DNA from 3 places in the Actinopolymorpha sp. B17G11 genome. Region 3 is predicted to be linked to each of the others. Evidence: riboswitches for the same ligand, from Rfam matches in the RefSeq annotation. Region 3 holds a riboswitch; each other region holds the start of a gene.
What was found. Region 3 has a riboswitch for thiamine pyrophosphate ahead of ABN028_RS26105 (ECF transporter S component). Riboswitches for the same ligand answer to the same signal wherever they lie in the genome.
Positions count from the first base shown of each region.

Region 1: linked by a shared signal. The riboswitch ahead of thiM (hydroxyethylthiazole kinase) and the one ahead of ABN028_RS26105 (ECF transporter S component) in region 3 are both predicted to bind thiamine pyrophosphate.
Region 2: linked by a shared signal. The riboswitch ahead of ABN028_RS24325 (thiamine phosphate synthase) and the one ahead of ABN028_RS26105 (ECF transporter S component) in region 3 are both predicted to bind thiamine pyrophosphate.

Region 1 covers NZ_JBEFTW010000016.1:93,380-98,143, forward strand. Annotated here, with positions in the region: gene ABN028_RS17855 (sugar phosphate isomerase/epimerase family protein) at 1-700, shown strand, start outside; gene ABN028_RS17860 (electron transfer flavoprotein subunit beta/FixA family protein) at 1,067-1,858, shown strand; gene ABN028_RS17865 (electron transfer flavoprotein subunit alpha/FixB family protein) at 1,897-2,865, shown strand; TPP riboswitch at 2,913-3,011, shown strand; gene thiM (hydroxyethylthiazole kinase) at 3,002-3,814, shown strand; gene thiE (thiamine phosphate synthase) at 3,818-4,477, shown strand; gene thiD (bifunctional hydroxymethylpyrimidine kinase/phosphomethylpyrimidine kinase) at 4,474-4,764, shown strand, end outside.
Region 2 covers NZ_JBEFTW010000027.1:62,563-67,326, forward strand. Annotated here, with positions in the region: gene ABN028_RS24310 (hypothetical protein) at 1-226, opposite strand, end outside; gene ABN028_RS24315 (hypothetical protein) at 846-1,070, opposite strand; gene ABN028_RS24320 (DUF402 domain-containing protein) at 1,156-1,644, opposite strand; gene ABN028_RS24325 (thiamine phosphate synthase) at 1,831-2,226, opposite strand; gene ABN028_RS24330 (hypothetical protein) at 2,216-2,368, shown strand; TPP riboswitch at 2,395-2,504, opposite strand; gene ABN028_RS24335 (hypothetical protein) at 2,641-2,814, shown strand; gene ABN028_RS24340 (DUF6431 domain-containing protein) at 2,911-3,495, opposite strand; gene ABN028_RS24345 (hypothetical protein) at 3,695-3,874, opposite strand; partial or broken gene istA (IS21 family transposase) at 4,207-4,764, shown strand, end outside.
Region 3 covers NZ_JBEFTW010000030.1:78,269-83,032, reverse strand. Annotated here, with positions in the region: gene ABN028_RS26110 (ABC transporter ATP-binding protein) at 1-1,306, opposite strand, end outside; gene ABN028_RS26105 (ECF transporter S component) at 1,303-1,932, opposite strand; TPP riboswitch at 2,080-2,198, opposite strand; gene ABN028_RS26100 (TIGR03085 family metal-binding protein) at 2,292-2,927, opposite strand; gene ABN028_RS26095 (GH92 family glycosyl hydrolase) at 2,924-4,764, opposite strand, start outside.

The DNA of each region.
Region 1 (4,764 bases), on a different contig from region 3:
GTCGAAGGTGGGCGAACGCCTGGAGAGCGCGGGTCTGCGTTGGGGATCCGGTGGCGTGCCGGTCGACCTCACCGGTGATGCGGCGAAGTTCGCGGAGCAGCTGTCGGGTCTTCCGGCGTACGCGGCGACGCTGGCGGCGGCAGGCGTCGAGCGCGCGGGTACGTGGATCCGGCCGATGAGCGACGCGGTGACGTACCGGCGCAACTTCGCCCGGCACGTCGAGCGGGTCGGCCTCGTCGACGAGATCCTGAGCGGTGCGGGGATCAGGTTCGGGCTGGAGTACGTCGGGCCGAAGACCTTCTGGTCGACCGAGCTCTACCCGTTCGTCCACACCCTCGCCGAGGCGCGCGAGCTGCTGGCGGCGGTGGGAAGTTCGAACGTCGGCCTCATCCTGGACACCTTCCACTGGTACACCGCTGGCGAGACGGCCGACGACCTGCGCGGACTGACCGCTGACCAGGTGGTCGCCGTGGACCTCAACGACGCGCCGGTCGGCCGTGAACGCGACGAGCAGATCGACGGCCAGCGAACCCTCCCGGGAGCGACCGGTGTCATCGACCTGGCGGGTTTCGTCGGCGCGCTGCGCGACATCGGTTATGCCGGGCCGATCAAGGTCGAGCCGTTCAACGCGGAGCTTCGGGCGCTGCCGGTCCGCGATGTCGTGGCGAAGACGGCGGACTCCCTCTCCTCCGTCCTCTGACCCTCGCCCGGCTCCTCGTCGCGCGAACGGCTCCCGGCGTCCGCCGAGGGCGGCAAATGACCACGCTGAGCAGGTCTGTGGCACCCGGGACAGGTGCCGATGCCTCGTGAGGGTCCTGACGCCTGCTCAGCGTGGTCATTTGCACCGCGCCGAGGCTCCCACACGTCCCCGCGGCACGCTGGTTGCCGACTAAGCTACTGACGGGTAACGTCTCGCTGGTCGGGTTCGGGTCCAAGGTGTTCGCTCGAGTGCGTTCGCCAGGAGCGGCGAGCCTGGCAGGCTGGTAGCCACGCGAGCGCCCGCGACTCGCGGGGTGTTCGTTCAGCCGCGTAAGCGCCCGGAGCGAGTGAGGAGCCGGACCGGAGCATGAAGATCGTCGTCTGTGTGAAGTACGTCCCCGACGCCACAGCGGACCGCACCTTCGACCCTGGCGACAACACCGTCGACCGGGTGAACGTGCCCGGCCTGCTCTCCGAACTCGACGAGCACGCGATCGAGGCGGCGTTGACGCTCGCCGAGGCCGGTGATGCCGAGGTCACCGCCCTGGCGGTCGGCCCGCCCGACGCCGCCGCCGCGGTGAAGAAGGCCCTGCAGATGGGCGTGGACGCCGGCGTCCACGTCGCCGACGACGCGGTGCACGGTTCGGACGCGGTGGCCACCTCCCTGGTGCTCGCGAAGGCGCTGGCGAAGATCGGCGAGGAGGGTCCTGTCGACCTCGTCCTGTGCGGCATGGCCTCGACCGACGGCGGCATGTCGGTCGTTCCCGCGATGCTCGCCGAACGCCTCGACCTGCCGCAGGTGACTTTCGCCGCGAGCGTCGAGGTGGGGGAGGGCGGCGTACGGATCCGCCGGGACGGCGAGACCGCCACCGAGACCGTCGAGGCGTCCCTGCCGGCGGTCGTCTCCGTCACCGACCAGGCCAACGAACCCCGTTACCCGTCGTTCAAGGGGATCATGGCGGCGAAGAAGAAGCCGGTGCAGACCTGGAGTCTCTCCGACGTCGGCATCGACCCCGGCGAGGTCGGGCTGGGCGCGGCGAGGACGGCGGTCGCGTCGTACACACAACGCCCACCACGTCAGCAGGGCACGGTCGTCACCGACGACGGCGACGGCGGTCGGGCACTCGTCGGCTTCCTGGCCGAGCAGAAGTTCGTCTGAAGCACGCGCGCGGAAAGAGATAGGGGAAGGCTTCCGGCATGGCAGAGATCCTCGTCCTCGTCGACCACAGTGACGGCGCCGTCCGCAAGACGACCACCGAACTGCTGACGATCGCCCGCCGCCTCGGCGATCCCGCCGCGGTGTTCATCGGCAGCGGGTACCAACGCGCAAAGGACACCCTGGCGAGCTTCGGCGCCCAGAAGGTCTACCTCGCAGAAGACCCCGAGCTGACCGACTACCTCGTGGCACCCAAGGCGGAGGCTCTCGCCCAGGTGGCGGAGCGCGCGACGCCCGCCGCGATCCTGCTGACCTCCAGCGCCGAGGGCAAGGAGATCGCGGGACGGCTCGCGATCAAGCTCGACGCCGGCGTACTCACCGACGCGGTCGACGTGGTAGCCGGCGAGAACGGCGGCGGGCCGGTCGCCACCCAGTCGGTGTTCGCCGGCAACTACACCGTCGAGGCGAAGGTCACCCGCGGCACGCCGATCATCACGGTCAAGCCCAACGCCGCCACCCCGGAGCAGGCGCCTGCGCAACCGGTGGAGGAGAAGCTCGACGTCGCCGTGTCGGACCAGGCGAAGACGGCCCGGGTCGTCGAACGCACGGCACGCACCCAGACCGGCCGGCCCGACCTCACCGAGGCGGCCATCGTCGTGTCCGGCGGCCGTGGCGTCGGGTCGGCGGAGAACTTCGCCGTCGTCGAGGCACTCGCCGACGCGCTCGGTGCCGCCGTCGGGGCGTCGCGGGCCGCGGTCGACTCCGGGTGGTACCCACACGCCTACCAGGTGGGGCAGACCGGCAAGACCGTGTCGCCGCAGCTGTACGTCGCGGCCGGCATCTCCGGCGCCATCCAGCACCGGGCGGGCATGCAGACCTCGCGGACGATCGTGGCCGTCAACAAGGACGCCGAGGCGCCGATCTTCGAGATGGCCGACTTCGGTGTCGTCGGCGACCTGCACACGGTCCTGCCCCAGGCGACGCACGAGATCACCGAACGCAAGGGCTGACCGGCACACCTGGGTCGCATACCCGCCGCCGAGCGGGTACGGTCGAAGGCAGTGACGCGGGGTGCCCGTAGATCGTCCGGGCTGAGAACACACCCGTGGAACCTGATCCAGATCATGCTGGCGAAGGGACGTCGCGATGCCCGCAGCCGATGCTGCTGTGAAAGCTGACGACATGGCCGACGCGCTCGAGCGGTTGCGCGTCCAGACTCCACTTGTGCACTGTCTCACCAACGTTGTCGTGGCCGGATTCACCGCCAACGCCCTGCTCGCCGCAGGGGCGGCCCCGGCGATGGCTGACGCGGTGGAGGACGCCGACGTGCTCGCCCGAGCGGCCGGCGGAGTCCTCGTCAACATCGGGACCGTCACGGCGGCATCCGCCGACGGCATGCGGGCCGCCGTGGTCGCGGTGGGTGACGCCGGCGGTCGCTGGGTACTCGACCCGGTGGCCGCGGGTGCGTTGCCCTGGCGGGCGGCCCTGGCTGCGGAGTTGACGGAGCTGTATCCCCCTGCGGTCGTACGTGGAAACGCCTCGGAGGTCCTCGCACTCACCGGAGAGCTCGGCGGTCGGGGGGTCGACGCGAGTGCCGGACCGGACGACGCGGCCGCGGCGGCCACCGCGATCGCCGGCAGGTTCGGGGCGACGGTCGCCGTGAGTGGGGCTGTCGACCTGATCACCGACGGCGAGCGGATCGTCCGTGTCGAGAACGGCCATCCCCTGATGACGAAGGTCACCGGCGTCGGCTGTGTGCTCGGCGCGCTGGCGGCAGGGTTTCTCGCAGTCGTCGACGATCCTCTTCTCGCCACCGTGACGGCTACCGTGTTCCTGACGCTGGCGGCCGAGGACGCGGTGGCGCGGGCCGACAAGCCTGGTTCGTTCGCGGTGGGTTTGATCGACGAGTTGGCCACCGTCGACGGCGACCGTATCCGTACCGGCGCAAGGCTGCGTTGACAGGTGATCTCGTTGCGCCACCTGGACCTCTCGCTCTACCTCGTCACCGACACGAGGTTGTGTGGCGGTACGCAAGGTGTGGTTGACACCGTGCTGGCCGCTGTGACCGGTGGCGTGACGGCTGTCCAGCTACGCGACACCCACGCGAACGCCCGCGCGCTCGTGGCCCTAGCCCGTCGCCTGCGCGAAACCCTCTCTGAGACAGGCGTTCCGCTGATCGTCAACGATCGCGCGGACGTTGCGGCAGCGGCGGGTGCTGACGGAGTCCATGTCGGGCAGGAGGACCTTCCGGTCGAGGTCGCGCGGGCGCTCCTTGGTCCGGACGCCTTCGTGGGCTTGTCGATCCAGCGGCCGGATCAGCTCGCCGCGGTGCGTGAGCTGGCGGCGGGCGCCGTCGACTACCTCGGTGCCGGACCGGTCCTTCCGCAACGTACCAAGGGCGACGCCGCTGCTCCGATGGGCCTCGACACGCTGGCAGAGGTCGTCCGCGGAGCATCCTTGCCGGTCGTCGCGATCGGCGGGATCGACGCCGACAACGCTGCCGCTGTCCGGGCGACCGGGGTGGACGGCATCGCTGTCGTCAGCGCGATCTGCGGGACGCCGGACCCGGCCGCGGCGGCCCGAGCCCTGCGAAACTGCCTTGCCGTGAAGGAGGTTCGATGACACCGGCGTTGCGGACAACGCCCGACCCGGAGCGGCCAGGGGCTACGCCACCCCCGGTCGCGTTGACGATCGCGACGAGCGATCCTTCCGGTGGTGCCGGGATCCAGGCCGACCTCAAGACGTTCTCGGCACTCGGTGCCTACGGCACGGCCGTGCTGGTCGCCCTCACCGCACAGAACACCCGGGGCGTGACCGGTATCCAGGTGATCCCTACCGCGTTCATCGCCGAGCAGCTCGACACGCTGTTCGCCGACGTCTCCGTCGACGCGGTGAAGATCGGCATGCTG
Region 2 (4,764 bases), on a different contig from region 3:
ACGCGGTGAGCTGCCGCCCCCAGGACGCGGTGAGGTCCAGGCGCTGCTCCATCACGGACGCATGGTGGGCGGGATCCACGACAGGGATCAGGTCGAGGTCGGAGAACTCGTCCACCTCGTCCGACAGCAGTGATCCGCCGGCCGCCAGCCCGATGAACCTCTCGTCCTTCTGGATCTGTTGGAGCAAGCTCTCCAGAAATCGACTGTGGTCCTCGGGCAGTCTCATGAGCGCGTCATTTCGTCGTGGGGGCAAGAGATGCGTCGGTGGAGCGGGCTGGGCCGGAGCGAATCGGCAGCGTATCGCCGCGCCCGTCGGCGCGGACAGCGCATTTCGACGTGATGCCACCGGTCGCCAAGTTTGGGGGAGTAGTCGGCGGCGGCTGTTCGGGCACGGGTGTTGAGCCGCATGAGGCGTTGAACTCGACAGGCAGATGACGTTCCCACTCCCTGAATGGACGTGGACAGACGTCCTGCGTTCGCAGGGACGTCCTGAGACGTCCTTGGCGCGGATCGAAGGACCGCCATGCCTTGGCCGGTTTGGGCCACGTGTTAAGGGTGCGAGCACTTGTGGGCGCTTGCGCTACTCGCACCTGCCGTGGCTGGCATGAGTCAGCGGATGGGCGCGGTGGCCCGCCAGCTGCGGCCCAGCCGTCCCGCGCGGGGAATGCGCTCGGCCGGCGCCCAGGTCGCGAATGAAAGCGCAGGTCAGGGCCACAGTCATTACCGATCTTGAAAACCGCTGGTCCGCTTCGCGGGTCCGGTGCCGGTACATGCCGGGCCGGGGCAGGCGCGCGAGAGGGTTAGCTGAGGTGGATTCGGTGGGTGGCTGGCGCAAAGCTCGCGGGTCAGGTTTCGAGCAACCCGCCGAGGCGTGCGCGGATGACGCCCTCGTGGAAGTAGCCGGGGAGGGGGACTCCGCCGACAGTGGTGCGCGTACTCGCGACGTCGTCGGTCAGTGACGACGGCAGGCGCTTCGCGGCTCGGTAGGACTCGTTGGCGTAACGCTTGGCCTCGTCGTGCTGATGCCGAGTTCGGGCTGCCGGTGTCGAAGGATCACTCGCTGTGGACATGCCCATCGCCAGTGAGTTGCATGCTGCACCCTCCCATACCTGCCATTGACGGCGCGGGCATCCCGTTTGCAGCGCTACCGCCCTGTCAGCTGACCAGTAGCCACCAAGAGACATAGGTCCCGTCGAACGGTGAGCTGCCATCAGACAGTGCGGCTTCAACCGAGGCGCAGGTTTCCTCCGCGGCAGTGACCAGCTTTGTCGGGTAGGACCATGCCTGCGACCGCTCCAAGAACTCTTCACGGTCCAACACCTTGACCGGTCCCGTCTCGACCTGCTCCAGATCTAGATCCAGATCAACAAACTCGAACAATTCACCGTTCCGCCGGATCGGGGTGCTGATGTCGACATACACACTCGCGGGCCGCCGACCGACCGGAGACGACGGCACGAAGTAGGCCGACCACATCTGGCCGACAGGGATCAGACGGAGGCCAGGGAGGGCGTTGTACGGACCAGAGGGGGTTTCCGCAACGGTGCCCTGCGGAATCCACAGCCACGTGCCTGTGGCGTCAGACCCAAGCTCCAACGATGGCGTCCTCCGATGGAAGTCACCATTCCACTTGGTCGAGACCACCGAAACCGATCTCCACCGATCCTGCATGATCCGACAACCCCTCTCTCGGCGCTTGCTCCGCTGCACGCCGCCGAGGGCGAGCACCGTGAGTGCCGGCGGACGCCTTGGCGAGGTGGCGCAGACCGGGCTCGCCCAGGGGCGGCCCGTAACCGGGCTTGGAAGGCGTGGCCGCGGCAGGTGAGGCCGTCACGTACGCCGCAGCGCCCTCCACCGCACGGCGTACCTGCCCACCGTCGTGGCAGGAACGTCCGTGGAATGGCACAGGTCGTGCGTCAAGGTCCGTTGCGTCGCCGACAGGTGCTGCCCGTGGGTGCACGGAAGGCGTTTGGCGATGAGGAGCACACCGTCTGCGCCGGTGCGGTGCCTGATCTGCGGCGTCATCACCGTGCGCTCGCTGTCGTCCAGGTCGAGTTTGCGCAGGATCACCGCACGAAGCCCGGCGTCTACGCACGCCGCGACCGTGACCGCCGACGAGAACTGCACGAGCCGGCGGGCATGGTGGACCGGCAAGTCGTCCCGGCCGAGGTGCACACCGTCGGCGCTCGCCGCCAGCGCGATTTCGAGCCGGTCGTTGACGATCACCCGCGCGCCCATCGACAATGGTGACGACCTCGACGGTCAGTTCCACCAACTCGCGATCGGTGAGGTTCTTCGCGCGGACCTGCACTGCGTCCACACCTGCGGCGACCACCTGGCCAAGTGGCTCGCCCTGCACAGACTGTGAATCGACGAGCCAGTGAAAACGGGGTAGCACGACTGCTCCTCACTTCCTTCGCCGGCATTACCCGGATCAGGTTCAACGGTCGGAGCGGCGTCAGCTCCCTCTCAGCCCGCTGCCGCGAGCACCCGCGTGGAATCACTCAGACAGTAACACCACAGCCTCGAGTTGTGCCCGACCCGACCCGCGTGAACCGACCACAAACACGCCCGATCGACGAACGCTGCCCGACGCCACTTACCGCTGAAGACTCAGCGCCAGGGACTGTCCGTCTAACCATGGATCTGGTCTGGCCTGACACGCCGAGTGTGGGAAGTGCCGGCGAGATCGTCGGCGTGCAGGTCGAACCGGTCCGAGGAGGTGGGTGGGTCGCCGACGGGGCCGACGTAGTGTTGCCCGACGCTCTTGTTGAGGACGACGGCGACACTGTTGGTGAGGACGTGTACGGCTGAAACGACACCGGCGGTGAGCAGGAATGATCGTCACCTTGTCGGTCCATCCTCGTGGTGTCGCCGCATGCCGGGCAGGGATATGCCGTGGCCGGTCGGTCAGCCGGTGGGCAGCGGGGCGAGGAGCCGTCCGCCGGTGATGGTGGTGGCCAGATGCCATGGCGGGGCGATCGGGCCGAGTCGGCGGGTGACGGCGGCTTTCGCCGCGCCGAGCGCAGCGAGGGCGTCACCGAGGGCGCTACCCGTCGGCAGCGACGGGGCGGGCTCGGCGTCGACAGCGTGGGCCAGGAGGGTGGCTTCGACCCGCAGCCACTCGGCTCGGGCGGCAGCGCGCCGGATCCAGCCGCGGACCGTCGCGGCGGGCACCGCGAGTTCGGCAGCAATCGCCCGATGCCCCTTCCCTGCCACGTAAGCAAGCAGGGCGGCGCCGACCACCTCGATCGTGTCGGTCCGCCGTGGCAGGCCGCCGGCTGGCAACAGCACGTGGGTGGCTCGACACGTCGTGCAGCGGGCTCGTCGCGGCCGCACCGTCTGGCGTGTGCCTCCGCGACCGCGGATCGTGCGGGTGCGCGCGTAACCCCAGGGCCGCAAGCGCCCACCGCAGCCACCACATGCCAGCGACGCGTCGGCCAACGCCTCGTCGGCAGTGGCCTCGTCCAGCACCACGATCACGACCTGCAGCACCTCGCATCCACTCATCCTTGCCGAGCGCCCGAGCCGGCGAGAAGGGGCAGCTGGTGTTGCAGCCTGACCGCCGCAGCGGCCGAACGCAACCGGCGACACCGGCGCGTCAGCCTGATGACCGACCGGTTGCACGTCGAGGAAAGACCCGGACATACCAGCTGTCGCACACGGCGACATCCACCGTGCCAACCGCGCATCCTCACCGCGAATGTCCCCAAGGACCTTCCACGACCTCATCCAGAGCGTCGCTCAACACGTAGGCGGTGCGCAGACCGAGGCCCTGCGCACTGCGCATGTCCCAGGCGTGGCCGGCGAGCCCGTGACGGTGGACTTCAACTACGTCGACCACGTCTGGCATGAATGGGAGTTCCGGGAACATGACTCGTTCACCTACGCCGTGTACGCCGACGAACAGTACCTGGGCTGCTGCTACCTCTACCCCGCTCGGCCGGCGAAAGCTTCTCACCGAGGAACTGCTAGACCACGATGTCGACGTGAGCTGGTGGGTCACGCCGGACGCCTACGCCAATGGCCAGTACGCCAAGCTCTACACCGCGCTCCGCCACTGGACCACGACCCATGTCCGCGGCCAGTGAAGAATCCCCGTAGGCGGCCAGATGTTGCCCCGCTGGCGGCCATGGATCTCCCCAGTGGTGGCCAGATATCTCCCCGGTGATCGTTGCTTGGGTGCCGGCTGATCAAGTTCGGTCGGTGAAGACGAGTAGGGAGATCATGGAGATCCTTGAGGCGTTCGACCTCACCGGGAGTTACCGGGCTGCGGCTGAGCTGGCCGGGTGTGACCACCACACGGTGGCGAGGTATGTGCAGCTGCGGGCGTCCGGGCAGTCGGTGGTAGCTCGAGGGCATCGAGTCCGTCCGATCGATGAGTACCTGGAGAAGGTCGAGGAGTTGGTGGTCCGCTCGAACGGCAAGGTGCGCGCCGATGTGGTGCATCGGCGGATCGCGGCGATGGGCTTCGGCGGTGGTGAACGCACCACGCGCCGGGCGGTGGCCGAGGCCAAGGACCGGTTCCGGGCCGGGCGGCGTCGGGTGTTCCGGCCGTGGATTGCTGAGCCGGGGCTGTGGCTGCAGTGGGACTGGGGTAGCGGGCCGCGGATCCGGGATCGGCAGACCCAGCTGTGGTGCGCGTGGCTGGCGTGGTCACGGTTCCGGGTGGTGATTCCGGTGTGGGACAAGACGTTGCCGACCATCGTGTCCTGCCTGGACGCAACGCTGCGCAGGCTGGGTGGGGTGCCGACGTATGCGTTG
Region 3 (4,764 bases):
GCCGCTTCTCTCCACCGGAGAGGGTGAACGGGTTGGCGGCGGCGAGATGCGCGAGCCGCAGGCGGTCCAGCAGGTCGTCGACGCGCGACGTCACCTCGCCGGGGGAGCAACCGATGAGCCGGGGACCGAGCGCCAGCTCGGCGCGGACGGTTGAGGTGAGGAACTGGTGCTCGGGGTCCTGGAAGACGGTGCCCATCGCGCGGACGAGCTCCGTCGCCCGCCAGGTGTGCAGCGGTGAGTCGCCACTCTGCCGCTGGAACAGCCGACGTCGGGCAGCCGTCCACCGGGGGTCTAGCCCGGCCCGGAGGTACAACGACGGCATGGCACGGACGTGGCCCGCCGACGGAGGCAGCAGCCCGGCGAGCAGCATCGCGAGGGTGGACTTGCCGGACCCGTTGGTACCGGTGAGCGCGAGTGCCTCGCCGGCGTGGAGCCGTACGTTCGCGTCGACCAGCGCGGGCCGGCCGGCGGCGGGATAGGTGTGGGTCAGCCCCTCCGCTGCCAGCAGCGGTTCGGTGGCGGGTTCCGGTGCGCGCCGCCGAGGCGGCCGGTGCCCTGGAACCCACACCCCTGCGGCGGCCAGCCTCTCGCCCTGGGTGGCGAAGACCTGCGCCGGTTCGCCGTCGGCGAGGACACCACCGCCGGCGCGCAGGACCACGACCCGGGAGACGAGCGGCAGCCAGTCGTCCACCCGGTGGTCGACGACGATCAGGGTGCTGCCGCGAGCCGCGACGACCCGTTCGACCGCCGTACGCACAAGGGCGGCGCCGTCCGGGTCGAGGTTCGCCGTGGGTTCGTCGAGCAGCAGGAGGGCGGGAGAGAGCGCCATGACGCCGGCGAGGACCAGGCGCTGTTTCTCGCCACCGGACAGCTGACCGGTGGGCTGGTCCCGGTCGTACGGGAACCCGGTGAGTTTCAGTGCCTCCTCGACCCGCGGCCAGATCGCGGGTGTCGGCACTCCGCGGTTCTCCAACCCGAACGCCACGTCGTCGCCGGCCCGGGCCATGACCAGCTGGCTCTCCGGATCCTGGAACGCGATGCCGACCCGCTCCCGTACCTCCCTCGGCGGAGCCCCGCCGACGGTGAGGGCGCCCTCGACCTCGCCTGCCTGTTCGGGGTCGAGGAGTCCGGCAAGGGCCGTGAGAAGCGTGCTCTTGCCCGCGCCGGACGCGCCCGCGAGCAGGATCCGTTCCCCGGGCTCGACGGTGAGGTCGAGCCCGCGGACGGCCCACGCCTGCCGACCGGCATGGCGGTAGCCCCAGGCGCGGGCGCGGACGCCCAGGGCCGCTGGGTGCGCCGGTGTCATGTCGTGGACTGCTCGCGCCCCGCGGCGAACGGTGCGAGGACACCGGTGCTGGCCAGCGCGCGCACGAGCACATAGCTACCCACTCCGGCCAGGGCGACGGTGCTGGCCACGACCAGGACGCCGTAGGCGAGCATCCACGCCGGTGCCCACGCGGCGTTGTAGAGGATGTTGTCGAGGACGGCTGGTACCAGCCCGGCCGTCAGACCTGCGACCAACGCGGCCGGCAGCCGCCAGGACCGGTAGCGCAGCGCCGCGAATCCCAGCTCCGCGCCCATACCTTGCACCAGCCCGTACACCACGATCATCAGCGGGGCGGGCGCGCCGAAGAACACCGAGACGGTGGCGGCGACGAGTTCGGTGAACACCGACGCACCGGGCTTGCGGATGACCAGGCCGCCGAGCACACCGGGAACGAGCCACATGCCGTAGAGCACCGCCTGGGCGGGGGGAAACCAGGTGAACGCTGGAGCGGTCGCGGCCCACAGTGCGTTCCACCCGGCGAACACCACACCGAACGCGGCAGCGAGCACGGCCGCCACGATGATGTCGACGGTCCGCCAGCGAAGGCGGGTGGTGGGTGGGGAGTCGAGGCGACCGGTCGGGGTCTCGGTGGAGTCATGGGACATGGCGTTGCCCTCCCTGCTCGTGCAGAACCCTGCCCACGCAGAGCCTGCTCACGCAGATGACGGGCGACCGCGTCCTGCCGGATCCGTTCGGGCGCAACAACGCACCTGCTCGTGGGGTCCGAGTCAGGTGCGTACGTCACGTTGCCGTGGCCGGACAGACCGACTTCCTGCGCTGGAATTACCCAGATCAGGTTCGAGGGTCTGCGGGTGTGCCAGTTTGCGTGGCCCCGCACTCTCAGCGCTTCCGCGCTCCCCTGTCGTCTGCTGCTTTGTCGCTGGTTACATCATTGGGTCGACGCGTCGATGCGGCGACCTGACCCGGAGGCTAGCACGACGCCCGCGACCAGTCAGGACACGCGCTAGAAACCGAGCGGAGCCTGGGCGAGAGCCTCGACGGCGGCGTCAGGTCCGCTGGTCTCGACCAGGGCGACATCCTTGCGTCCCCACATGTAGAGCGCGATTTCGCTCGGCTTTCCCGCGAGCACGGCGGTGGGCTCCCCGTTGCGTACGCGGACGGTGGAGCCGTTGGGACGGACCACGAGTAGACCGACGGCACAGCGGCGGAACAGGAACCGGCCCGGCCCGGTGACCCGGCGCCACAGTGTCTCCTCCAGGTCGGCCGGCAACTCGCGTGGCTCCCAGTCCGGCCTGGCCCGGCGGACGTCCTCGTGGTGGACGTAGAACTCCATCGTGTTGGCCGCCTCGTCGATGCCATGGATCCGCATCGGTGACCAGCGAGGTGGGCCCTTCCGGAACCGGTCGACGACCTCGGTGTAGCCGAGTCGCCGCACCATTGCGTCCATCGTCGTCTTCGTACGACCTGCCAGTGGGCCAATCACCATGCCGGCCGCGGCCACGACGTCGCTCTCCCGGATGACGAGATGCGCCACGAGATCGCTGGTCGTCCAGCTACCGCACAGCGTGGGGGCGTCGGGACCGACCTCGAAGAGGAGGTCGGCCAGCGCCTGGCGTTCGGTCCGGGCGTGGTCGCTCATGCCTCGATCCTAGTGTTCGACCCGCTCGCGGCCGGCTCGGCGAGGAGCTCGATCTGGGCAAGGGCGAACGGCTTGCCGTCGCCGCCGGTGAACTCGAACCGGTAGTGCGTGCAGGCCGCCGGCCGTGCGAGGGCGAACACCCGGGTCTGCGAGCGCCACCGGAACTCCTCGTCCGTACGCGTGTCGAGCACGTCCCACCCCACACCGTCTCGCGAGCCCTTGACCACCCACGCGCTCGGGTCACGTCCCACGGATGCCGAGGTGAGGGTGTAGAGCTCGACCTGCGTCGCGCTGTCAACCTCGCATTGCACCCAGGCGTCGGGTCGGTCGAACCCGACGTCCACACTCGCCGTGTCGTCGAACAACCGCGCCGCCACGATCCCCGGGCCGGCGGTGACCTCGCCAGCAGTCGTGATGTCAACGAGGGGTTGCGGCAGGGCGCCGGTCGCCGTCAGTGACGGCGGCGCGCTGCGCGGATCCGTGCCCCACGTGGACGGTCGTGATCCCATCACGAACTCCAGCACCGCTCCCTCGGCGAGCAGGTCGTGGGGGAGCGTCGTCGCGTCGTACGCCTCACCATTGACGGTCAACGACTGTACGTAGGGAGTTTCCGGGCCGTTGCCGGGTGCACTGACGACCAGGCGGCGGCCATTCTCGAGATGGATCGTGGCCCTGGTGAAGAGCGGCGAACCGACGGCATACGCCGGTCTGCCCACCTGCAGAGGGTAGAGGCCGAGGGCGCTGAACACCTGCCAGGCCGACATCTCGCCGTTGTCCTCGTCGCCCGGGTAGCCCTGGCCGATCTCGCTGCCGAGATAGAGCCGGGCGAGGACGTCGCGCACCTTCTCCTGAGTCTTCCACGGCTGGCAGGCGTTGAGGTACATGTACGCGATGTGGTGGGCCGGCTGGTTGCTGTGGCCGTACATTCCCATGCGTACGTCCCGCGCCTCGGTCATCTCGTGGATGACCTGGGAGTACCACCCCTTGACCTCCTCGGCTCCGGTCTCAGGTGTCGCGAAGAACTCGTCGAGCTTGGCCGCCAGCTTCTCCCTTCCCCCGTAGAGATTCGCGAGACCCTCCCCGTCGTGTGGGGCGTGGAAGGCCATGTTCCACGCGTTGGTCTCGGTGTAGTCGAAGCCCCAGATCCGTGGGTCGAACTCCTCAGGCGACAACCGCCGCCGGCCGTCGGCGAGCCTGCCCTGGAAGAATCCCACCGCCGGGTCGAAGAGGTGGACGTACCCTCGCGCCCGCCGGGAGAAGTACGCCTGCTCGGCCAGGTAGCGGTCCCGGCGCGGATCGTCGCCTTCGCAGCGTTCGGCCAGCTTCCCGGCCATCATCGCGATGCCGAAGTCGTTGATGTAGCCGTCCATCGCCCACGACATCGCCTCGTGGGTCGACTCGTCGGCGGTGTAGCCGAGGAAGCGGGAGCTGTCGATGCCCTTCCGGCCCACATGGTCGTTCGGCGGGCGCACGGTGGCGTTCTTCAGCGCGGCGTCGTAGGCCGTCTCGACGTCGAAACCCGTGACGCCCTTGACGAACGCGTCGGCGAACGCCACGTCGGAGCTCGTCCCGACCATCAGATCGGCGTAGCCGGGTGAGGACCAGCGCGAGATCCAGCCGCCGTCGCGGTACTGCTGCAGGAAACCGTCGACCAGTTCGCCCGCCAGACTCGGCGTGAGGAGGGCGTACGCCGGCCAGGTGGTGCGGTAGGTGTCCCAGAACCCGTTGTTCACATGGACCTTCCCGGGCACGACCCGGGCGCCGGTGGAGGTCGGCGTGCTCGGTGGCGTGGTGACCGAGGACTGGACCGCGTGGGCGTAGACCGGTTCGGCCGCCG